4 regions of the Shewanella avicenniae genome follow, and region 2 is predicted to be linked to each of the others. Evidence: predicted binding sites of a transcription regulator. Region 2 holds the regulator's gene; each other region holds the start of a gene.
The links. The regulator ArgR, encoded in region 2, controls arginine synthesis, uptake and breakdown. The targets are predictions, from matches to a motif close to ANTGAATANNTATTCANT.
Positions count from the first base shown of each region.

Region 1: a site for ArgR is predicted at 2,809-2,826, ahead of JYB87_RS03595 (aspartate aminotransferase family protein). Genes of this name have one in related genera too.
Region 3: a site for ArgR is predicted at 1,633-1,650, ahead of argA (amino-acid N-acetyltransferase). Genes of this name have one in related genera too.
Region 4: a site for ArgR is predicted at 1,532-1,549, ahead of JYB87_RS05770 (YjiH family protein). Genes of this name have one in related genera too.

Region 1 is NZ_CP071503.1:827,538-833,295, forward strand. Features, by position in the region: gene JYB87_RS03585 (S9 family peptidase) at 1-1,328, shown strand, start outside; gene JYB87_RS03590 (HDOD domain-containing protein) at 1,523-2,659, shown strand; gene JYB87_RS03595 (aspartate aminotransferase family protein) at 3,056-4,273, shown strand; gene astA (arginine N-succinyltransferase) at 4,371-5,396, shown strand; gene astD (succinylglutamate-semialdehyde dehydrogenase) at 5,406-5,758, shown strand, end outside.
Region 2 is NZ_CP071503.1:3,212,612-3,218,369, forward strand. Features, by position in the region: gene ispB (octaprenyl diphosphate synthase) at 1-284, shown strand, start outside; gene mdh (malate dehydrogenase) at 380-1,315, opposite strand; gene argR (transcriptional regulator ArgR) at 1,591-2,061, shown strand; gene JYB87_RS14275 (Dyp-type peroxidase) at 2,131-3,066, opposite strand; gene ggt (gamma-glutamyltransferase) at 3,146-4,834, opposite strand; gene JYB87_RS14285 (hypothetical protein) at 5,108-5,515, shown strand; gene JYB87_RS14290 (glutathione S-transferase N-terminal domain-containing protein) at 5,537-5,758, opposite strand, start outside.
Region 3 is NZ_CP071503.1:351,162-356,919, forward strand. Features, by position in the region: gene coaBC (bifunctional phosphopantothenoylcysteine decarboxylase/phosphopantothenate--cysteine ligase CoaBC) at 1-119, opposite strand, end outside; gene radC (RadC family protein) at 256-933, shown strand; gene rpmB (50S ribosomal protein L28) at 1,056-1,292, shown strand; gene rpmG (50S ribosomal protein L33) at 1,299-1,472, shown strand; gene argA (amino-acid N-acetyltransferase) at 1,720-3,036, shown strand; gene JYB87_RS01580 (PH domain-containing protein) at 3,119-3,655, shown strand; gene rarD (EamA family transporter RarD) at 3,626-4,516, opposite strand; gene recQ (DNA helicase RecQ) at 4,778-5,758, shown strand, end outside.
Region 4 is NZ_CP071503.1:1,302,658-1,308,415, forward strand. Features, by position in the region: gene JYB87_RS05770 (YjiH family protein) at 23-1,303, opposite strand; gene JYB87_RS05775 (DUF998 domain-containing protein) at 1,783-2,466, shown strand; gene JYB87_RS05780 (U32 family peptidase) at 2,497-3,348, opposite strand; gene ubiU (ubiquinone anaerobic biosynthesis protein UbiU) at 3,362-4,363, opposite strand; gene ubiT (ubiquinone anaerobic biosynthesis accessory factor UbiT) at 4,497-5,024, shown strand.

The DNA of each region.
Region 1 (5,758 bases), 1.8 Mb from region 2:
TCATGGTGGAAGCAGTTGATAACAAAGACCGTTGGATTGCCACGGTTGATCTGCAGAAGGGCAAGTTTGTTACCCAACACCGCCTGCATGATGATGCGTGGATTAACTATGATCACAACCAATTTGGTTGGTTGCCGAACAGCGACACCTTGTTCTATCTGTCTGAACAATCCGGCTATGCACAACTGTATATCAAACCTTTGGCTGGCAAAGAAAAGGCGTTAACCAGCGGCAACTATGTGGTGAGTGATGTGACCGTCGGGCCAAAGGCACAATACATCTATTACAAGGCCAACAAAGATCATCCCGGTAAATACAATGTTTATCGCGTTGAACTGGCCACTGGTAAAAATGAGCAGTTGACCGATTGGACGGGCACCTTGGATTATCAACTGAATCCAAGCGGCGATAGCTTGTTGCTGACCGCATCACAACTCACCAAACCTGATGAGTTGTATCTGCAGCCAATTGGCGGCGAACTCAAGCAACTGACCAATTACACCAGCGCAGAGTTTGCTAACTATCCTTGGCAGGCGCCAGAGATTATCGAAGTGCCATCTACCCACGGTGCCGGTAAAGTTTATGCCCGTTTATATCTGCCAAAAGGCTTTGATAAGCGCCGCGCAGAGAAGTATCCGGCCGTTATCTTTAACCACGGAGCGGGCTACCTGCAGGAAGTGCACTATGGCTTCTCGGGTTATTTCCGCGAGTTCATGTTCAACAATTTGTTGGCGCAGCAAGGCTACGTTGTGCTGGATATGGATTACCGCGGCTCAAAAGGCTATGGCCGTGATTGGCGTACTGCCATCTATCGCAACATGGGTCACCCAGAAGTGGAAGACTTGAAAGATGGTGTGGCGTGGATGGTACAAAATACCAACATCGACCCAACCCGCGTAGGCACCTATGGTGGCTCTTATGGCGGCTTCCTGACCTTTATGTCGATGTTCCGTGAGCCTGAGTTGTTCAAAGCGGGTGCAGCGTTGCGTCCAGTTGCGGATTGGGCTCACTACAACACGGGCTATACCTCAAACATTCTCAACACGCCGGATGATGATGCAATTGCTTATAACCGTAGCTCTCCGATTGAGTTTGCCGCGGGACTGAAAAACCATCTGCTGATATTGGGTGGCGTGGTGGATAACAACGTATTCTTCCAAGACAGTGTGCGTTTGGTGCAGCACTTAATTGAGCTGGAAAACCCGAACTTTGATATGGCGTACTATCCGGTTGAACCGCATGGTTTCCGTCAGCCTTCAAGTTGGTTAGATGAATACCGCCGTATTTTCCGCTTGTTTGAAACTGACGTAAAACCGCTTAAAAAATAACGTTTAGCGGCATTGAAGAATATTAGGCTCCTACTCAGGAGCCTATTTTTTGTCTGAGCGGCGTGCTACTGACATCATTGCGGCTATCGACAGCGCAACTCGGCGATATCTAACGTAAAAAGGGGTGAGGCCGATAACGTATACAGTTAGAATAGGCCATCATCCCAGTTTACGACCTGTAGGAAACAGAGACTTTGGTTGCTTCTTTAGTCGGCGGTGCAAAACCGTCAGCCATTAACGACATCGAACAACGCTTTTATAAACAGCTGATTTCCGGGCAGCAGCGTGGTGCTGTGTCAAATCCGTTGGATGCAGAGCTTGAAGCTATCGCCCATAAAATCGCGGTAGAACGTGAGGCCGCGATAAAACGTTTGGAAAAGAAGCAGCAAGCACAGCAGCTGGTGGCGCAACTCACCGAGCAGCTGACAAAGTTATTACAGGCAGAATTAGGTAACCGTTTATCGCAACCGCAACTGTTTCTTAAAGACAGTGCCGTTTCAGACAAACAACTGTTACTACTGGAATTACTAAACTCTCCTCGGGTTGACCTAAACCGTATTCGGCCGATTGTTGCGGAAATTGGCTGGTTGGGGCGCGATATCACCGCCATCGTAAATAGCCCATCATTTATGGCGCGTCGGCAACAACACAGTGATACCCAAGTAAACGATCTGAAAGTCGCGTTGGCGTATATCGGGCTCGATAATTTACGAGCCTACATTCCTTACTATGTGTGCCGCTATTGGTTATCGCAATCACCGAGTTTGCTGTGGGTCAGTCGTAAGGTTTGGCGTTATTCGCAGCTGCAAGGCATCGCAGCGCGCGCCTTGGCCGAGCTACATCAACAAGATCCGACCTTGTTTTACACCATTGCACTGATGAAGCAGCTGGGCATGTCGGTGATGTTAAGTGTCAGTGCGGATGTTTTTGAGCAACTGCGCCACACTTGGATGCGCCAAGCCTTGGTGGAGCGCGACAGCGCCTTGCATGATGCCTTGTCTGTGTGTGAATTCCCGCTAGATTTGGTATGGCCGATGATTGCCGAACAAAGTTTAGCGTTGACGTGGAAACTGCCTGAAAGCTTAGGCTTCGCTGATGTTAAAGCTGTGTCTATTCTACGTGAACTTACCGAAGCAAAAGGGGTTGTGGCGCTGTCTGATGACGCTAAAATTATCGCTAAATCCTCTTGTTATGCTAAATGCATGCTGCTTGATGAAGGGCAACAATTGAGCTTCAACGAACGGCAATTGATGTACCGTTACTATGAATTGAGCGAACAAGAAGCGATCCGACTCAGCGGGCAAAACTTCCGCAAAACAGAAGCCGTCTAAGCTGTACGCTTAGCTTGCCAACCAGTATTTTCTCCGCCTAAAAAATTCGCCTAAGGAGTGCTTCATTCTTAGGCGTATCACTGTTACCATTCGGATAATTATTCACTCATATCGAATAATTAAACAAATTGATGAGTTTGTGTTTTTTTTGTGACTATTTATGCCATCAAACCAGCTGAATAATGCCTGTTTAGCGCACTATATCAACTTGTTATTCAAAATCGGTTTGTGCGCGTCATTTACTAATGTAATCAATCTGGTGTTTTGATCACATTTAAGCTAAGTATGTCACATATACCAAACGCATTCTCGCAGTAGCATTCGATCAAAACCATTGGTAACACTGCGGCAGAAGCGTAGATAAAGCCACCTTCTGTGAAGAAAGGATTAGCAATAATGACAGTAGAAATTAAGTTGACCCGCGAGCAATTCGACGAAGTTATGGTGCCTAATTATGCACCATCCCCTATCATTCCGGTAAAAGGGGAAGGCAGCCGAGTTTGGGATCAGCAAGGACAGGAGTTTATCGATTTTGCTGGTGGTATCGCGGTCACCGCATTGGGGCATTGTCACCCAGCGTTGGTTGCTGCATTGAAAGAGCAGGGCGAAAAACTGTGGCATCTATCAAACGTGATGACCAACGAGCCTGCGCTGGAACTTGCCACTAAACTGGTGAACGCCACATTTGCCGACAAAGTCTTTTTTGCCAACTCAGGTGCAGAAGCAAACGAAGCGGCGTTGAAACTGGCGCGTCGCTATGCGTTTGATAAATATGGTGAAGGCAAAGACCAAATTATTGCATTCGATAAGGCGTTCCACGGCCGTACCTTTTTCACAGTAAGTGTTGGTGGTCAAGCAACCTACTCTGATGGTTTTGGACCAAAGCCTCAAGGCATTACTCACATTCCTTACAATGATATTGCGGCACTTGAAGCAACTGTGTCTGAAGCCACTTGCGCCATTATGATTGAACCGCTGCAAGGCGAGGGCGGCATTATTAGCCCAGATCCAGAATTCCTCAGCAAAGTGCGTGAGTTAGCGGATAAATACAACGCGCTGCTGATCTTTGATGAAGTACAAACCGGTGTTGGCCGTACTGGCGATCTCTATGCCTACATGGGCACAGATGTCACGCCTGACATTTTGACTTCTGCCAAGGCGATTGGCGGTGGCTTCCCATTAGCGGCGATGCTGACCACCAATGAGATTGCAGCACACTTTAAAGTGGGCACACACGGTTCTACCTACGGTGGTAACCCGCTGGCGTGCGCTATTGGCAACGCAGTATTGGATATCGTCAACACCCCCGAAGTGCTCGACGGTGTGAAGCAGCGTGAGCAACTGTTCCGCGATGGCCTAAATGCCATCAACGACAAATACCACGTATTTTCACAAATTCGCGGTAAAGGCTTGTTGCTCGGCGGCGTGCTGAATGAAAAATATCAAGGCCGTAGCCGTGACTTCCTGTTGGCCTCTATCGATAACGGCTTAATGACCCTAGTTGCAGGGGCAAATGTGGTGCGTTTTGCGCCTTCGCTGATCATTCCTGAAGCAGATATTGCTGAAGGTTTACAACGCTTTGAAGCTGCAGTCGCACAGGTGGTAGCTGGTTAGCTTATCTCAAACTGTCACGTTTGAGGTACGCAGTTTCGATCCCATCCGGGGACAAAACTGTCCCCGTTGTTTGGTTGGGAGAAGGGAGAACTTAACCATGTTAGTCATCAGGCCGATCCGTCACAGCGACTTCGCAGCGCTACGCACCATTGCCGTAGAATCCGGTCATGGATTCACTTCACTACCTGTTAATGATGAGCTACTGGCGGCAAAAATTGCCCGCTCGGAAGCGTCTTTTATTAAAGCGATTGAGCGCCCCGGTCATGAAGGCTATCTGCTGGTGCTCGAAGATACCGATACGGGTGAGGTAGTCGGCACCTGCGGTATCGAAGCGGCTGTCGGGCAGCAAGATGCTTTCTACCATTATCGCTTGGGTACCGAAGTTTATTATTCCAGTCAAATAGGCGTGCGCAATGAAGTGGAAACCTTAACTCTGTGCCACGACTACACCGGCTCAGCCGAACTGTGCACTCTGTTTTTGCGGCCTAATTATCGCCGTGGGTTCAATGGCCGTTTGCTCTCGCGTGTGCGATTTATGTTGTTAGCGCAATTTCCTGAGCGTTTTGGCGAAACCGTCATTGCGGAAATGCGTGGCATTAGTGATGAACAGGGCAATTCGCCATTTTACGCTTGGTTACAAGAGCACTTTTTGGGGATTGAGTTTACTCAAGCGGATTACCTTTCGGGACTTGGGCAAAAGTCTTTTATGGCTGAAATGATGCCGCGCAGCCCAGTGTATGTCTGTTTGTTGCCCGAGGTTGCACAGCGGGTGATTGGCGAAGTGCACAACAATACTCGCCCCGCACTCAGCATGCTGCAGGCCGAAGGATTTCGCTGGCGTAACTATATCGATATTTTTGATGCAGGCCCCACGGTGGAATGTAGCCGCGATGATATTCGCTCGGTGAAAGAGAGCCGCTTGTTTACGGTCAATATCGCTGATATCGCAGTAAACGCCGAGGCGCCACAATACATTGTCGCCAATACTCAATTAGCCGATTTTCGTGCCACGCTCACCACGCTGCAACTTGATGAAGACAGAGATACGGTGACCATTTCTCACGCACTTGCCAAGGCGTTGCTGCTGAACGATGGCCAGCAAATGCGAGTGCTCGCAATATAGGAATTTGTTATGACACAGCTGATTAACGGAACATGGCAAGCAGGTGACGGCGCCCCCATGGCGTCGTTTAATCCCGCCAATGGTGCGCAGATTTGGCAAGGTAATGCTGCCACCGCGCAGCAGGTGAACAGCGCCGTGAGCGCTGCAGCTGAGGCACAATTTGCTTGGTACATGCAGGGGTTTGAAAAGCGCCTCGCCATCGTTGAAGCCTATAAAGTGCAGCTTGAACAACACCGCGATGAAATGGCGACGCTGATTGCTGAAGAGACCGGCAAGCCGCTATGGGAAACCGTGACCGAAGCGACCGCAATGATCGGCAAAATTGCACTGTCAGCCAAAGCTTATCTGCAGCGCACAGGCAC
Region 2 (5,758 bases):
ACTTGGCTGAAGGCAAACCTACTCTGCCATTGATTTATGCCATTTCAAACGGCGATGACACGGCCAAGCAGATCATTCGCGCCGCGGTTGAACAAGGCGATGGCACTGAGCATATCGCCACTATCGTTGAAGCACTGAATACCTGTGGTGCACTCGACTACACCTATCAAAGAGCGGTTGAAGAGTCAGAAAAGGCCATCGCAGCCCTAGCCCCTATTGCCGAAGGTGAAATTAAACAGGCGCTCATTAGCCTAGCGAAAATCGCGGTATCAAGAACACACTAGATACCGACAACGCCGTTAACAGCAGTTCAGCAAACAGACATGAAAAAAGCGGAGCATATTTATTGGCTCCGCTTTTTGATGCAATCACACTCGTGTTATTTAACGAACTCAACACCCAGCTGAATATCGGCGTTTAGAGTATCGAGCATACTGTCGCGTGCTTGCGCTTCAAATGCGCTAACGTCACCGTAAGGCAGTACTTGCTCAATACCATTTTTACCGAGCAATACCGGTTGGGCGAAGAAGGTTGCATGTTCGCTGCCGCCATCAACATAGGCGCATTCAACAACATTCGCTTCACCAAGCAGACCACGCACCAACGACAGACCAAAGCGACAAGCCGCTTGCCCCATCGACAACGTGGCACTACCGCCACCGGCCTTGGCTTCAACTACTTCAGTACCCGCGTTTTGAATACGTTTAGTGAGTGAGGCAACTTCATCATCGCTGAAGCTCACACCTTCAACTTGCGACAGTAACGGCAGAATAGTCACACCGCTGTGACCGCCAATGACGTTAATTTTAACGTCAGCAACGTTCAGCCCTTTAAGTTCAGCAATAAAGGTTTCAGAACGAATCACGTCTAAGGTCGTGACACCGAACAAGCGATTTTTGTCGTAAACACCGGCCTTTTTCAACACTTCAGCCGCGATAGCAACAGTCGTGTTAACTGGGTTGGTGATAATACCAATCAAGGCTTTCGGGCAGGTTGCAGCAACTTTTTCAATCAAGTTACGCACAATACCCGCGTTGATATTGAACAGATCAGAGCGATCCATTCCGGGTTTACGCGCTACACCCGCAGAAATTAACACTACATCTGCACCAACGAGCGCTGGTGAAGGATCTTCTCCGGAAAATCCTTTTATTTCTACGGCTGTAGGGATGTGGCTTAAATCAACCGCAACACCTGGGGTAACAGGGGCAATATCATACAACGACAGCTGAGAACCTGCAGGTAATTGGGTCTTCAGCAAAAGTGCAAGAGCCTGGCCAATACCACCAGCAGCACCAAGTACGGCAACTTTCATAGTCTTACTCCGTCAATCATCGGACTTTTTGTGATGTAGATCCAACTTTAGTGTGAAGTGAATTTAAGTCATGATCACAAAAGCTGCAATTATCCCTTAGTCATAGGGTTAGGTACTAGTTTGAAAGGGGATTTAAAAGTTTCAAATCTCTATGTCTATAAATGCTTACAGTTAAACATGCATTATTATTCACTCAATCTGACTATTTGTTGACAAAAATTTGAAATATATGCAGCATTAACCTGTCTAAATGAATACCTGGAATAGATAACTTAATGAAAACAGCAAAAAGCCAGGATGATCTGATCAAGACATTCAAAGCACTTTTAAAAGAAGAGCGATTTGGCTCTCAAGGGGAAATTGTCAGCGCACTGCAGACTGAAGGGTTTAACAACATTAATCAGTCTAAAGTATCGCGCATGCTCAGCAAATTTGGCGCGGTGAGAACCCGCAACGCCAAGCAAGAGATGGTGTATTGCTTACCGGCTGAGCTTGGTGTGCCAACGGCAGGTAGTCCGCTGAAAAACTTGGTACTGGATGTTGACCACAATCAGGCGATGATTGTGGTGAGAACCAGTCCCGGCGCGGCGCAGCTGATCGCGCGCTTACTGGATTCTATCGGTAAGCCGGAAGGTATTTTGGGTACTATCGCTGGGGACGATACTATTTTTATCTGTCCATCAAACATTAAACAGATCGATGACACCTTAGAAACCGTCAAATCGCTGTTTAATTACTGCGAATAAGCTGACCCACGTTGGAAGCAAAACAGGCACCCATGCGGTGCCTGTTGTTTTATCTGTCATCGATAGCGATTAATCGTCATATTGAAGCATAAAATCCAAAGATGGTGCAAAGAAGGATGAACCGCTCATCGCTTGAGTAAAATGCAGCATATGGTCGTGATGCCCCGCACCGTCGCCATGAATCATACTGGCCAACATCTTTTCAAAGTGTTCAGGGGTGCGGCAAGTCGAAATGAACATCAACCCCTGCTGTTTTAAACCACCAAACGGCATACTTTGACGCAGAATCTCCATAGACTCACCATTTTCATCTTTAAGATTGACGCGTTTAATATGGCTGGTCAGCGGCTTATCTTCAGATTCATACTCAATGTTATCTTGCTTAGTACGGCCGATAATATCTTCCTGTTTTTTCATCGGTAAGCGTTGCCACTTCTTCATGTTGTGCGCATATTTCTGCACATGAATGTAGCTGCCACCGCGAAATGGGTGGTCTTCATCGCCAACTAACGCGACTTTTTGACGATTACGCCCTTTAGGGTTCTCTGTGCCATCGACAAACCCCGTCAGGTCGCGATTATCCATGTAGCGAAAACCGCGCTCTTCTTCTTGCAGTTCAGCGAGATCGTCCAGCATGTCATACACCTCATTGGCCACAAGATGCAGAATATCTAGTCGATCGCAACGAAGGTGGATGAACAGATCATACTCAAGCGCTGGCGCATCTCGATTCCCCTCTGCCATTGCTGGAAATGGGCGCAACAAGTGTGGTCGGCCATCTGGATACAAGCTATCCCAATAGTTAGCTCCTACAGCAACAAACCCGTTAAAGGCACTATCAGCATACTGATCTGATAACTCATAAATGTGCTGGGCGATGCTCGCTAAGCAAGGCCGCATCTGCACCTCAGCACCTTCTACGGCATTAAACATCAAATAGATGCTATGTAGATTACCTTCGGCACAAATTCCCAACTGTTCACGTGGCATATCGATAATATCCATCAAGATACCTTTTACTGCAGATGATATTTACGCAACATTATCCGCTTATCTATTCAAATGTTAACGCGTTATTTTGTTACTAATATCCGGAAACCTGTCCGTCTTTACGGCTTTCCGAAGCACCGCGGTAAACGCCAGATTTGGCGTCGAAACCAATAGCTTGATAGCCACCAAATGCGCCCAGCGAGTCACGCATGACATGGCCTTTTTTCATTAATTCTCGGCGAGTTTCCATCGGGAAGCCCGATTCAAGGCTGACGTAGCCGCCGTCTTCCATCACCTCACCGGTTGGCTGAGTCGAGCCGGTATGTAATATTCGTGGTGCATCGCCAGCTTCCTGTAAATTCATACCAAAATCAATGATATTAATCATGATCTGGGCATGCATTTGCGGCTGGGTTGCCCCGCCCATAACACCAAAGCTCAGCCACGGCTTACCATCTTTGGTGACAAATGCGGGAATAATGGTGTGAAACGGCCGCTTTCCGGGAGCATAACTATTAAACCTGCCAGGGGTTAGATCAAATAACTGACCACGGTCTTGCAATACAAACCCTAAATCTGGCGGCGTCATGCCAGAGCCCATCCCACGGTAGTTACTTTGAATCAGCGACACCATATTGCCTTCTGCATCGGCAGTTGTGAGATAAACGGTATCGCCATGTAAAAGGTTGGGATTACCTGGTTCAACGCTTTTAGCCGCTTTGTTAAGATCGATTAACTTGGCACGTTCATAATTGTATTTTTCCGAAATCAACTGCTTTACGGGGATATCGTTAAAGGCAGGATCGCTGTAAAACTTAGCGCGGTCAGCAAACGCGAGCTTTTTCGCTTCAACAAACAGATGCACATATTCAGCACTTAATTGCCCCATCGCTTTTACATCGAACGGCTCCATGGTTTTGAGGATTTGCAGCGCTGCAATACCTTGTCCGTTTGGCGGTAATTCCCACACGTCATAGCCACGATAGTTCGCAGAAACTGGCTTAACCCATTCGCTTTGATGGCTGGCAAGATCGTCATAGCTAAGATATCCGCCCTGCGCCTTCATATACGCCGCGATACTCTTGGCAATATCACCTTTATAGAAGGCATCACGCCCCCCCTTAGCAACTTTTTCTAAGGTACTGGCTAATGCCGGATTTTTAAAAATCTCACCAGTTTTCGGCATAGCGCCATGGGGCATATAGGTTTCTTTGAAGCCGGGAAATTTACCCAACCGCTTAGCGCTCGCTTGCATGTAGTACGCAATCAATTCAGAGACAGGAAAACCATTACGCGCATAAGCGATAGTCGGCGCGAGGTTGTTTGCCATCGGCAATTTACCGAACTTATTATGCAGTTCAAACCAGCCATCAACCGCCCCGGGCACAGAAACGGGTAATGGACCAAAAGGCGGTAAGTATTCCAGCCCCATCTGCTGCAACATATCCAGTGTCAGCGATTTAGGACTACGACCAGACGCATTTAGCCCATACAGCTGCTTGTCCTTCGCACTCCACACTATCGCAAACAGATCGCCGCCCATCCCTGCACCAGTGGGTTCCACCAGCCCGAGCATCGCATCTGCTGCGATGGCTGCATCAACAGCGCTACCGCCCTGTTTTAATACATCGAGGGCGACTTGTGTGGCTAAAGGTTGACTAGTTGCAGCCATGCCATGGGTCGCGTAAACCTCGGAACGACTGGCAAATTCAGCACCGGTAATTCGATCATAAGCAAAAGCATTGGCTACCACAGTTACAGAACCAATGAATACAGAACACATAATTGCGGGTAATAGGCGCATCAACACTCCATCACATTATTTTTAGCTGTGTTTCGCCAATACCGATGACCGGCATTGGGGGTGAAATCGCGGATTGATTACGAAAAAGTAGCACAGATGTGAAGATTTGTTGATAACTGCGGCTGTAATAAAACATTTCAAAATGAACTAGCTAGTGCATTTCCGCCTTTATTCATCCTAATTTAGCCAAGACGTATGTAGAAACTGCACTACACTTTATGAACTGTGTGGATGGAATAAGGAGTTGCTTAGATGGAACTAATCATTTTGTTGGCGGTATTACTGGTGTTGTATTTTGCATTTATGCAGATATTGGCTCCCAGCCCCAGAGTGAAAGCACAAAAATCGACTGCCAAAAGCCGTAATCCTTACCATGCTGTCAGTATTATGAGTGACAAGGAGTGTTGCAATGCTGCAGTGGAAATAGAAGGTAAACGTTTCTTATCAGCAGATGCTCCTATTTTACCACTCAAACAATGCTCTGCGGCCACTTGCCGTTGTCGCTATGAGCATTTTGAAGACCGCCGGGTTGTGGGTAGCGATCGTCGTTTAGACTACGGCATCACACATGATCTTTACGGCGCCTTTGGTGAAGTCAATCGTCGCGACCGGCCGCAAGGTCGCCGAGCAACGGATAAACACACCATCGAGCTGATATAACGTCATCGGCTAAGTGAATGATTAGCACGGTGACGTTTCAGCAAACAAACTCACCTGCGACAGCGGTCTTTGCCACAAGGCAATCGCTGGAGCAACATTACGCCAATTAAGTTCAGAACAGCGAAAATCAAGGTAATCGACAATACACTTCAACATGATATGCCGCACGTCAAAGGGCTCAGCGGTGATTCCGCTTTTGTCTAAATGTTGTAATGCGCGCAAAATCGCCTGCTCATGGCGCAT
Region 3 (5,758 bases), 1.3 Mb from region 2:
GTCATTACTACCCGCACCTCAGCGCCCTTGTCTTTTAGACGTCTGACCAACTCGGCGCATTTATAGGCCGCAATCCCACCGCCAATACCAACCAGTATTTTTTTATTGTTCAGACTCATAGCACATAAATTGAACGAGGAAATAATGCTAAACCTTAACACAAAGCGCTGAGCGCTGGGCAGTCTGCAACTCGCAAATTATCAGCCATACTTGATCGGCTTGGAAAAAATATTCATAACGCGAAAGGAGTCGCCGATGGGAATTAAAGATTGGCCAAGCGGCGAGGGGCCGCGAGAAAAACTGTTACGCGATGGCGCCGAGGTACTGAGCGATGCTGAGCTCATCGCTGTGCTGTTACGCAATGGTCTGCCAGGGCAAAATGCGGTTGAACTGGGCCGCGCACTGTTGGCAGAGTTTGGTTCATTGCGTCAAATCCTCTCTGCACCGTTACAGCAAATCAGTCGAATTCCCGGTTTAGGACCGGTGAAGTTCGCTCAATTGCAGTCAGCTGCTGAAATTTCGCGCAGAGTGTCACGAGAAAAGCTACAAAGAGGCACTGTTTTGACAAATCCTGATTTAACTCGTGACTATTTAATGAGACAATTGGGAGACCGTGCATATGAAGTGTTTGCAATGTTATTGCTGGACAGTCAGCACAGGGTGATTCAGTTCGTAGAATTATTTCGTGGGACGCTTGATGCCGCATCAGTGTATCCGCGAGAAGTTGTCCGCCTTGCTTTGGAAAAACAGGCTGGTGCCGTAATTATTTGTCACAACCATCCATCGGGTGTGGCAGAGCCCAGCATGGCGGATAGAAGAATAACTGAGCGATTAAAATGTGCGCTGGCCACCATTGATGTTCCCCTGTTGGATCACATGGTTGTAGGGGATTTAGAGATCGTCTCCTTTGCCGAACGCGGATGGTTGAATTGATCGATAGCTTGATCTTTCTTCAATTATCCTGTATAACATGCGCCCTCTTTGTGCCTCGGGCGACGGCCATATCGGGGTACATTAATGCTCGAGCGTTAAAACTGTTTTTGGAGAAGATTGACATGTCTAGAGTATGCCAAGTTACTGGCAAGCGTCCTATGGTTGGTAACAACCGTTCGCACGCGAAAAACGCAACTCGTCGTCGTTTCTTGCCTAACCTGCAAAACCACCGTTTCTGGTTGGAAGACGAAAAGCGTTTCGTACAACTGCGCGTTTCTACTAAGGGTATGCGCATTATCGACAAGAAAGGTATCGAAGTAGTTGTTGCTGAACTTCGTGCCCGTGGCGAGAAGGTGTAATAGAAAATGGCTAAAGCTAAAGGCAATCGTGAGAAGATCAAACTGGTATCTACTGCCAAAACTGGTCACTTCTACACTACCGAAAAGAACAAACGTAACATGCCTGAGAAAATGGAAATCAAAAAATTTGATCCAGTAATTCGTCAGCACGTTATCTACAAAGAAGCCAAAATCAAGTAATCGACCCGATTACCTTTGGATTCTGAAGAGCCTCTGTTTTTACAGAGGCTTTTTTATTGGCTTTTTCATCTATTAGTCGCAAACTAACGCTATTATTCGGTAACATTTAACCGCTAACTGTGTTGGAATTACTCGCAAAAGTGAAAATAAATGCTTTTGTAGTGAATGAAAATGCATTAGCATTGCGCCTGTTTAATCGGCCGTCGTCCGTAAACGTGCCGATCTCTGCTAGAAGGTGAATCTAACGGTGCGTACCACAGAATTGGTTGACGGTTTTCGTCACTCAGCTCCTTATCTAAATGCCCATCGCGGCAAAACATTCGTCGTCATGTTGGGCGGTGAAGCGATTGAGGATGGTAACTTTCGTTCAATCGTTAACGATATTTCTCTGTTACACAGCCTCGGCATCAAAGTGGTGCTGGTCTATGGTGCTCGCCCGCAAATTGATGCGGCGTTAGAAGCCAATGCCATTGAGCCTGCGTACCACAACGGGGTGCGTATCACTGACGAAAGTAGCCTAAAAGTGATTAAACAAGTGGCCGGCGCGCTGCAGTTTGATATCACTGCGCGGTTGTCGATGAATCTTTCTAATACCCCGATGCAAGGCGCACAAATTAACGTGGTTAGTGGCAATTTTGTGATTGCACAACCGCTTGGGGTGGAAGACGGTATCGATTTTTGCCTGTCAGGTAAGGTGCGTCGTATCGACACCCAAGGGCTGAAGCAGCAGTTGGAAAAGAACAGCATCATTCTGATGGGGCCGATTGCGGCATCCGTGACGGGTGAAAGTTTAAACCTGACGGCCGAAGAGGTTGCAACGCAAGTTGCCATCAAACTCAAAGCTGATAAGGTCATCGGGTTTAGTGCTAATCATGGTGTGCATGATGAAAGCGGTAATGTGATTGCCGAGTTGATGCCAAACGATGCACAGCGGATGTTGAGTTCGCTGGCTGAACAAGAGACTGATCGCGGCACCTTGGCGTTTTTGAAAGCGGCGATTGATGCTTGTCGTGCTGGTGTGCCACGTTGTCACTTGGTGAGCTATCAAGAAGATGGCGCGCTGCTGCAAGAGTTGTTTACCCGTGACGGTATCGGCACGCAGATTGTGACTGAAAGTGCTGAACGATTACGTCGCGCTTCGATCTCCGATATCGGCGGTATCATCAACCTGATTCGCCCACTGGAAGAGCAGGGGATTTTGGTGCGCCGTTCGCGTGAACAGCTGGAGATGGAGATCGAGCAATTTATGATTATCGAGCGTGATGCGCTGGTGATCGGTTGCGCGGCGCTGTATCCGTTTGAAGAAGACAACGCCGGTGAATTCGCCTGCCTAGTAGTTCATCCAGAGTATCGCGATATGGATCGTGGTAGTTTGCTGCTGAAAAACATTGTTAACCAAGCCAAAGTGCGTGGCTATTCACGCCTGTTTGCCTTGACCACACGCAGCATTCACTGGTTCTTAGAGCATGGTTTCCAAATGGTGGATGTGGATGCACTGCCGACCAAGAAAAAGCAGCTCTACAACTATCAACGCCGTTCAAAAATCCTCGCGTTAGATCTGTAACAGATATTTTCCCAAAGCGCGGTTGACATATTATGTCAACCGCGCTCATACTTTATCCATGTTCGCTATGAGGAATATGGATATGGAACATCAAACTTCGCTATTAGCACCGCTGTCCCCGTCAGCACACTGGAGTTTTGCTGGGCTAATTGTCTTTTTAATTGTCATCATGTGGTTCGTTTACCGTAAGCCAATGCCAGCCATGGCAATGTCGGTATCTGTCGGATTAGTGATTGCGTCTGTGGGCTTCTTTGGCTGGATGTATTGGCAGGCAAACAACGCCTCAGTGGACATAGCACAGCAAAAACTGCAGCTGCATTTACCGCTCTATGGCCGCAATATTGCCCTCAGCGATTTGGAGTTAAATGCTGCGAAAGTGGTCGATATGAACAGTGATGATGCGCCAGCATTATCATGGCGCACCAATGGTGTAGGCCTGCCCGGCTACCAGTTGGGCTGGTTTCAATTAAAGCAGGATGGTAAGGCGCTGGTGGCTGTATCCGACCCGCAGCGCGTACTTTATATTCCAACGAAACTGGGCTTTAGCTTATTACTAAGTTCACCTGAGGCCACGGCGCTACTGCGGCAGTTACGCGATAGTGCGGCGTCGACGTCGTAGCATATCGAAGGTGAATACTAAGAGCGCACTCCAGATAAAGCCAAAGGTGACGCTCTTTTCCATGTCAAACGGTTCGTGGAATACCGCCACCGCCATGATAAACATAATGCTAGGCCCAACATATTGGAAAAAGCCTAGCGTGCTCAGTGGAATACGCACGGCAGCACCTGCAAAACAGAGTAATGGAATCGTCGTGATGACGCCCGCTGCCATCAACAACAGATTAAGTTGCCAACCGTTGGTAAGGATATGTGACGCCTGCTCGCCATCCGCGAACCACATCACCAGTAACGCAGGGGGCAGTAAAATTGCCGTTTCAACCACCAGCCCGGTCATGGCATCAATATTGACTTTCTTTCTCAGCAAGGCGTAAACCCCGAACGTCCCTGCTAATGCCAGTGAGACTACGGGAATTGAGCCAAACGAGATTAACTGAATCGCAACCCCCGTGGTCGCTAATGCTACCGCAACCCATTGAAATTTAGTTAAACGTTCCGATAGAAACAGCAACCCCAATACCACGTTGAGCAGCGGGTTAATAAAATAACCTAGGCTGGCGTCGAGTAGATGGTCATTATTCACTGCCCAAATAAACAGTAGCCAATTGGCAGCGACCAAAAGTGAAGTGGTGGTTAGCACCATAAGTTGCTTCGGATTCTTGAGTACCTGGCGCACTCGGCCATAACCGCCCATCACCACAATTAACACGCCCATCAACACAAAAGACCAGACGATGCGATGTACCAAGATTTGTAGCGGCGCTACGGCACTGATAAGTTTGAAGTAAAGCGGTGCGAAGCCCCAAATAATATAGGCGCTAAGCGCGAGAATGATGCCTTTGCGATATTCTGAATCGGCCATGTTAACAGTGTGATCTTAGTGAGGGGTGACGATTGTGCGGGCTAACTGACGCTTATTCAAGCAAAAGATAATATTTACACATCAGCAGCTTATTGGATTTGCAGATAATTCAATTTGCTTGACCGATATTTTACGGATGCTTAATGCGCAGCGGTTAAGTACAATGGCCGCTCCCCAAGTTGTTGTGCTGTGTTAATGGAATCTAGTCTCGAAAATTCACCTACCTCAACGCTAATAGCCGATGTCTCTGCGACGGATGCTATGTTGCGCCAGGTGTTTGGTTATCGAGAATTCCGCCAAGGTCAGCAGCAGGTGATTGAACAACTGCTGTGTGGCCAAGATTGCCTGATTATCATGCCCACTGGCGGTGGCAAGAGTTTGTGTTATCAACTTCCGGCGCTGCTGTTGCCTGGGCTGACGATTGTGGTCTCACCGCTCATCTCCTTGATGAAAGATCAGGTCGATGCACTCACGCAGATGGGCGTTAATGCTGCGTTTCTCAACTCATCGTTAACTCGTGAGCAGCAAACTCAGACGCTGCGTGGCATTCATCAAGGTGAGATTAAGCTGCTGTATATCGCCCCTGAGCGCTTGATGAGTCAGGATTTTCTTGAGCGATTACATCATCTGCCGTTGTCGATGATTGCGGTGGATGAAGCACATTGTATTAGTCAGTGGGGTCATGATTTTCGCCCCGAATACGCTCAATTAGGGCGATTGAAACAGCTGTTTCCGCATATCCCTATCGCGGCACTAACCGCAACCGCGGATGAAGCGACCCGGCTTGATATTTGTCAGCGTCTTAACATTCAACCCTTTACGTTACTTTCCAGTTTTGACCGCCCCAATATCCGTTACACTGTCGCGGAAAAGCTTAATGCGCCCAATCAGTTACGGCAGTTTGTAAAAACGCAGCAGGGCGCTGCAGGGATTGTTTACTGTGGCAGCCGCCGCCGCGTGGATGAGGTTGCGGAGCGATTGCGACTGCAGGGCATACATGCCGAAGCTTATCACGCTGGCATGAGTACCGACGAGCGAGCCAGTGTGCAGGACCGGTTTTTGAAAGAGCAGCTCGAGATCGTGGTTGCCACAGTGGCATTTGGTATGGGGATTAATAAATCCAATGTCCGCTTTGTGGTGCATTACGACCTGCCGAAAAGTATTGAAGCGTATTACCAAGAAACGGGGCGAGCCGGTCGCGATGGCATGCCATCGGAAGCGTTAATGCTGTTTGACCCTGCA
Region 4 (5,758 bases), 1.9 Mb from region 2:
GCATTCATGTGTAGAAGAGGGCTTAGAAAAATAGATGTGCCATGCCTGCAATTACAGGCAAGGTTACCAAGGTCCGCAATAAGAAAATAACAAATAGCTCCCCAACGTTGACCGGAATTTTACTGCCAATCAGCAGTGCGCCCACTTCACTCATGTAGATCAGTTGGGTGACTGAAAGCGCCGCGATCACAAATTTTGTGATGTCAGCGTGGATGGCATTGCTGGCCAGAATCGACGGGATAAACATGTCGGCGAAGCCCACTACAATCGTTTTTGAGGCTTCTGCAGCTTCTGGCAGTTGCAACAATTCGAGTAATGGTTGAAACGGCATGCCAAGATAGTCAAAAACGGGGGTGTGCTCTGCAATTATCAGAGCTGTTGTACCAATCGCCATCACCACCGGAATAATACCAAAAATCATATCGATAACGTTTTTACTTCCTTCAGTAATAATCTGTTTTACGCTACTGACTTTGCTGGCTTTTTCCATGGCGAGATGAAAGCCCCAAGATAACACGTGATGATGATCAGGTACGGTTTCGTCGTTTTCATGGCGTGGCGTGCCGTTGATGTATTCATCCTTTTTCCAGCGCAATGGCGGCAAGCGTGGCACGACGATAGCAGCAACTAAGCCTGCCAAACAGACGGTGAGGTAGAAGGGCACAAACTTGGCTTCTAGGCCGACTTGGGCAATCACCACCAAGCTAAAGGTAATGGATACCGCTGAGAAGGTTGTGCCAATAATTGCGGCTTCTCGTTGAGTGTAAAATTTGTCTTCATATTGTTTACTGGTCAGCAAAATCCCCACGCTGCCGTCTCCTAACCAAGATGCAACACAGTCAATTGCACTGCGACCGGGAAGATTAAATACGGGACGCATTATTGTGGTGAGTAACGTGCCAAACAATTCCAGCAAACCGAAGTTCAGCAGTAACGGCAGTAATAAACCTGCAAAGAAAAATACACAGAATAGCACCGGCAGTAAGTCGCCAAATACCAAACCACCTGTAGCAGCTGAGGTAACGGCGTCTGGGCCAAATCCAAAGTAGGTCATGGCAATAAACACTGCACCCAACAGTCGTACCAGGAGCCAGAATGGATTGACATTGAGCAGGTTATTAAGAAAACCGTTGGTTCTTACAAATTTGGGCTTTAACAGAACTACGGCAAGTGACATCAGCGCCATCGCCAATACAATAACGGTCAGTACGGTACCAATCGCATCGCCAATGGCGGCTTGAAGGGCTTTGGCAAGAATGGCGACTGGAATGGTCACTGCATCTTGGTAGCTGATTGGTGTCATAAACAGAAAAACACCAATGAGTGATGGCACGATAAAGGTTAAAAGCTGCTTGAGCGTATGTTTTTTTATTGTTGTCACTTTTATGTTCCGTTTTAAGCTGGGCGATAAGCAAATTGGGGGGCTTATTGCTGGGATCCGTATCAGCGGAAACTTCCAAGGTTACCTTGTCACTAAAAACTTGTAAATTTGGGATGTCAATTTCGTGCGCTCGCAAGATTAATCAGCCGTCTTGAATTTTTATTCTATCCGTTGGCCGGTTAGATGCTTGCAAACTGCGGTGTTTTAGTGGTGCTGTTAAAGTAACGAATTGATTTGTAAACGCGCATTTTGCGATACAGTGAGCGCAAAGCTAATTATCCCTACTAACATTTGTATGGTAGTTTTATTGTGATGAGCCCAGTTGGCGGTCTCGCGATTGAAGTGACGGGCACGCTATCTACCTTCAACCTAGTACGTGGCGACTGAGAAAAACGTCAACTATGGAAAAACAGCTACGATTTGTCCGATTGGCCGTCATCTTCGGCGGGCTTGGTATTTTGGGGATTAGTATAGGCGTGCTGGTCGCGCTTGTGGGCGCATCGTCTGTTTTAGCCGAGCACATAACACCGTTTAATTTCACTTTAAGCGAACTGGGCAATTACGGTCACTCGCCGTTTGCTGTTGTATTGAATGGCGGTTTGTTTTTCGGCGGTTTATCTTTAGTGTTGTTTTGCCTCTATTCGATGCCATTCTCTAAATCGATTTCCGGTGCGCTATGTTATTTGGCCATGGCGTTAGCCTGTTTTACCTTGGCCGGGATAGGGCTATTTCCAATCAATGTTTATCACTTGCATACCGCCATGTTGAAGTGGTTTTTTATGTTTGGCTCGATGAGCGCCTTGTGTTATCTGATTAACTTAGCCTTGGGCTATCAAAGCATTTTTCGTACCTGGTCATGGCTACCAGCGGGTTTTGCCTTGTTGGGGCAAGCTTCATTTCTTGTGTTACCACTCTTTAAAATGGGGCTTACCGAAGGTAATCGGCCGTTTTATCAGGAGATGGTGCTGGAGGGAAGCAGACCCGAGTTTTGGTGGCCTGCTTGTATCGAGTGGTTTAGCTTTGCAGTCTTTCTAGTGTGGATTATTAGTCTAATTATCGACAAATTTTTGTATTTAAAACGCTAAGTTGACACTTAATTAGCACACTGCAATGCATTACACCAATGTCATGCCGGCAGCTTCATGCCAGTAGCCGTTGCAGCGATTTGTGGCATCAAGCAGAGTGTGCGGCTCACCGTTAATCAATGCAGTTGCCATCGCGATATGCTCAACGCTAAATGGCGAGATGCGAAACCAGTCAATGCCCATATTTGCCATCGTCGGTATATCCTTACGCAAATCACAGCAGGCTGCGGATTGCGTCTGAATACCATTGATCCGCAATAGGTCTTGGTGTTCCATGGTTTGGCTTAGCAATCCTTTAGGATAGCGTTGGCAAATGGTGTCGCAATCATCCTTTTTCAATTGATGATGACGGGCAGTAAAGCAACGGGCGGAATGTGCCAGCGGCAGGTAACCATAACCGAATACCTCGATTTCAAACGATGGTTTGCTGGCGATTATCGGCTCCAGCCATTTGCGCGACAGATCCACTGGCATTACAAAACGCTGCATACCCCAATCTGCCATTTTTTGCAGTGAGGTGAGGTTGTAGTTGTTTATGCCGGGGCCACAAACAAAAGGAAGCTTGAGTTCTACAGCAAGCGCCACCATGCCCATATCGTTGACTTCTAGGGTAAAAGTGCCGTTTTCTAGCTGTTTTTTGCACTCTTTAATTTCAGCATCTGATTGCACTAACGCGAGTGTTGATAGCACAACCGATTTGCCAGCTTGTTGCAGCTTTTGGGCGATGGCGAGGTAATCTTGCCAGCGTAATAGACGCCTTTTACTACATACGGTTTCGCCAAGATAAACCAACGGAATCGGGCTTGCTGCTACCGCATCGTAGAAGCTTTCTACCGCACTTTTTTCCCAGCAATACTGCAAAGGACCTAATGAAAAATTCATCCTCTATTTGCTCCTATTGCCAACTTCTATCATAGGCGCCCAATGTCGTCACTTGGCCTTCAGATACTTTGCGCAATGCTTCATGCCAATGGGCTTCGGTGAAGAATTGCTCAGGCGCTGCCAAATATCGGTCAACCGCTTGGCGCCATACCTTAGTTACTTGACTAACATAGGCCGGACTGCGTTGACGTCCTTCAATTTTCAGTGAATTGACACCAGCGCGAGCCAGTTCTGGCAGGAGTTCAAGCGTGCTTAGACTCGTTGGCGATTCCAGCATAAATTCCGGTTGTTCACCGTGCTCAGCAATATATCGGCCTTTACAAATGACAGGGTATCCGATGGTTTCATGCTCTGCTGTACTGTCAACTAACACGTTGTTAAGCCGTGTTTGATGGTCACCTTGGCACTCTTGCCAGCGTACATATTTTGCCGGTGAGCAAGAGCCGCCGCGATTAGGCGACTCGCCAGTGACGTAAGAAGATAATTGACAACGTCCCTCGGCCATAATGCATAAGCTGCCAAAGGCAAACACTTCCAGCTCCACGTCAGTTTGGCGCGAAATATCTTTGATTTGTTGTAATGAAAGTACTCGGGGCAATACCGCTCGGCGAATATTAAATTGCTGCTGATAGAAATTTAATGCGGTAGCGTTACTGACACTCGCTTGCACTGACAAGTGTAATGGCACCTGTGGATGGTGAGTCGTCGCATAATCAAGCAGCGACAGGTCCGCCATAATCAGTGCATCAGCGCCGTAATCTGCAGCGGCGTCAATGGCATCATGCCAACGTTGTTCCACCCCAGTTTGTGCAAAAGTATTGATGGCGAGATACATCTTTTTGCCTGAGCGGCGTAACAGTTTCGCCGCATCTTTCAGCGTATCTGGGGTGAAGTTTAAGCCCGCAAATGAGCGCGCATTGGTATTGTCTTTTACGCCCAAATAAACAGCATCAGCTCCCGCATTGATGGCTGCTTTGAGCGAAGCCATGTTGCCGGCGGGACACAAGAGTTCCATTAGCGATTCTCTTCCATTTTATGAGTTGGCAGATCTTAACGAGGATTGTTATTCATAGAATTGATTTGAAACAGGTTTCTCCACATAAACAAAGGTTAGACTGACATGTTTTGATGACTTTTAAGGGCTAGTAATGCAGGGATTGTTTGTAAGTAAGATGGCCGCGTCGCTGTTAAAAAATGCGCCACAAGTAGCGGCTAAACCTTTGGCTGTCATTCCATTTACGATTAAGCAGTTAGCGTTAACGCAGCTAACACAAACACTGCTAAAAGAAGCGCTAGAGCAACGCTGTCTCGATTTTATGCAAGGCAAATGGGTTGCGATTGAGATAACCGATGTACAGTTGAAGTTTGAGCTCAGTTACCAAAACGGGCGTCTTATCGTGCGGCCACCGCAATGCCCAGATGTAACATTCAGTGCTCGCAGTGATGAATTGCTTCTGATTGCAGCGGGAAAGGAAGATCCCGATTCATTGTTCTTTAGACGCCAACTGTGGATCGAGGGTGATACCGAACTCGGGCTACAGGTGAAGAATTTGCTATCGTCATTAGACCCTGAAAAGCTGTCACCGATTATTCGTTTTGGATTGGGCTATTCTGCACAATTATTGTTATGGCTTCAGCAACAAGCGGCCACTACTCCTTCACTCTCTACACCATAAAGTTGATGGCACTTTGCCAAAAAAAGAGCGACCCAATGGGTCGCTTAAAAATTTGTATGGTCGCGCTAGAAACCATAAAAAGAGGGAGATAATGATGAACGAGAAACTGTTCATATAATCTGACTTTCTCTTTTCCGAAAAGTTCTCAGTTAAACTTCATTTTTTTTAAAATTTTAATTAAATGGGGATTTTGACGATCCTGGTATTTTCAACCAATTGAATTTAAATATCTTTTCCCTCTTTGCTCGAAAATAGGCAAAAAAAATGGCAGTCAATGACTGCCACGAAAGGAAATTTTGAAGATTCTGTGCGCTAGTCCAGCATCTTCAAGGGAGGGGATGATGAAACATAAATTCGCTTCATAGTGTATGACTGGCTTTACTTTAAAAAGTTCATCGAGAGTGAAATTTTTTTGAAATTTAATTAAAAAAAATGGCAATCAATCGATTGCCATAAACTAAGTAGAGTTGATATTGGCAGTGCGCTAGAACTGGCAATATCATAAGGGAGATGATGAAACAGGTTTAAACAGTCTCAGTAATTAGGACTGACCGTTAGCGGTATTGGTTCCCGGCAATTTAAAATATTTTCCAAAATCAAAAAATTTGCGGCTGACCAATAAGAAAGGCAACCAAAATTGGTTGCCTTTAGGGGAATTTTTTAGGAGTCAAACTCGTCGCCTTTAACCGCTTAGCATTACTCGCTTGCTCACCCTATCTGACTGACTGCTGCAC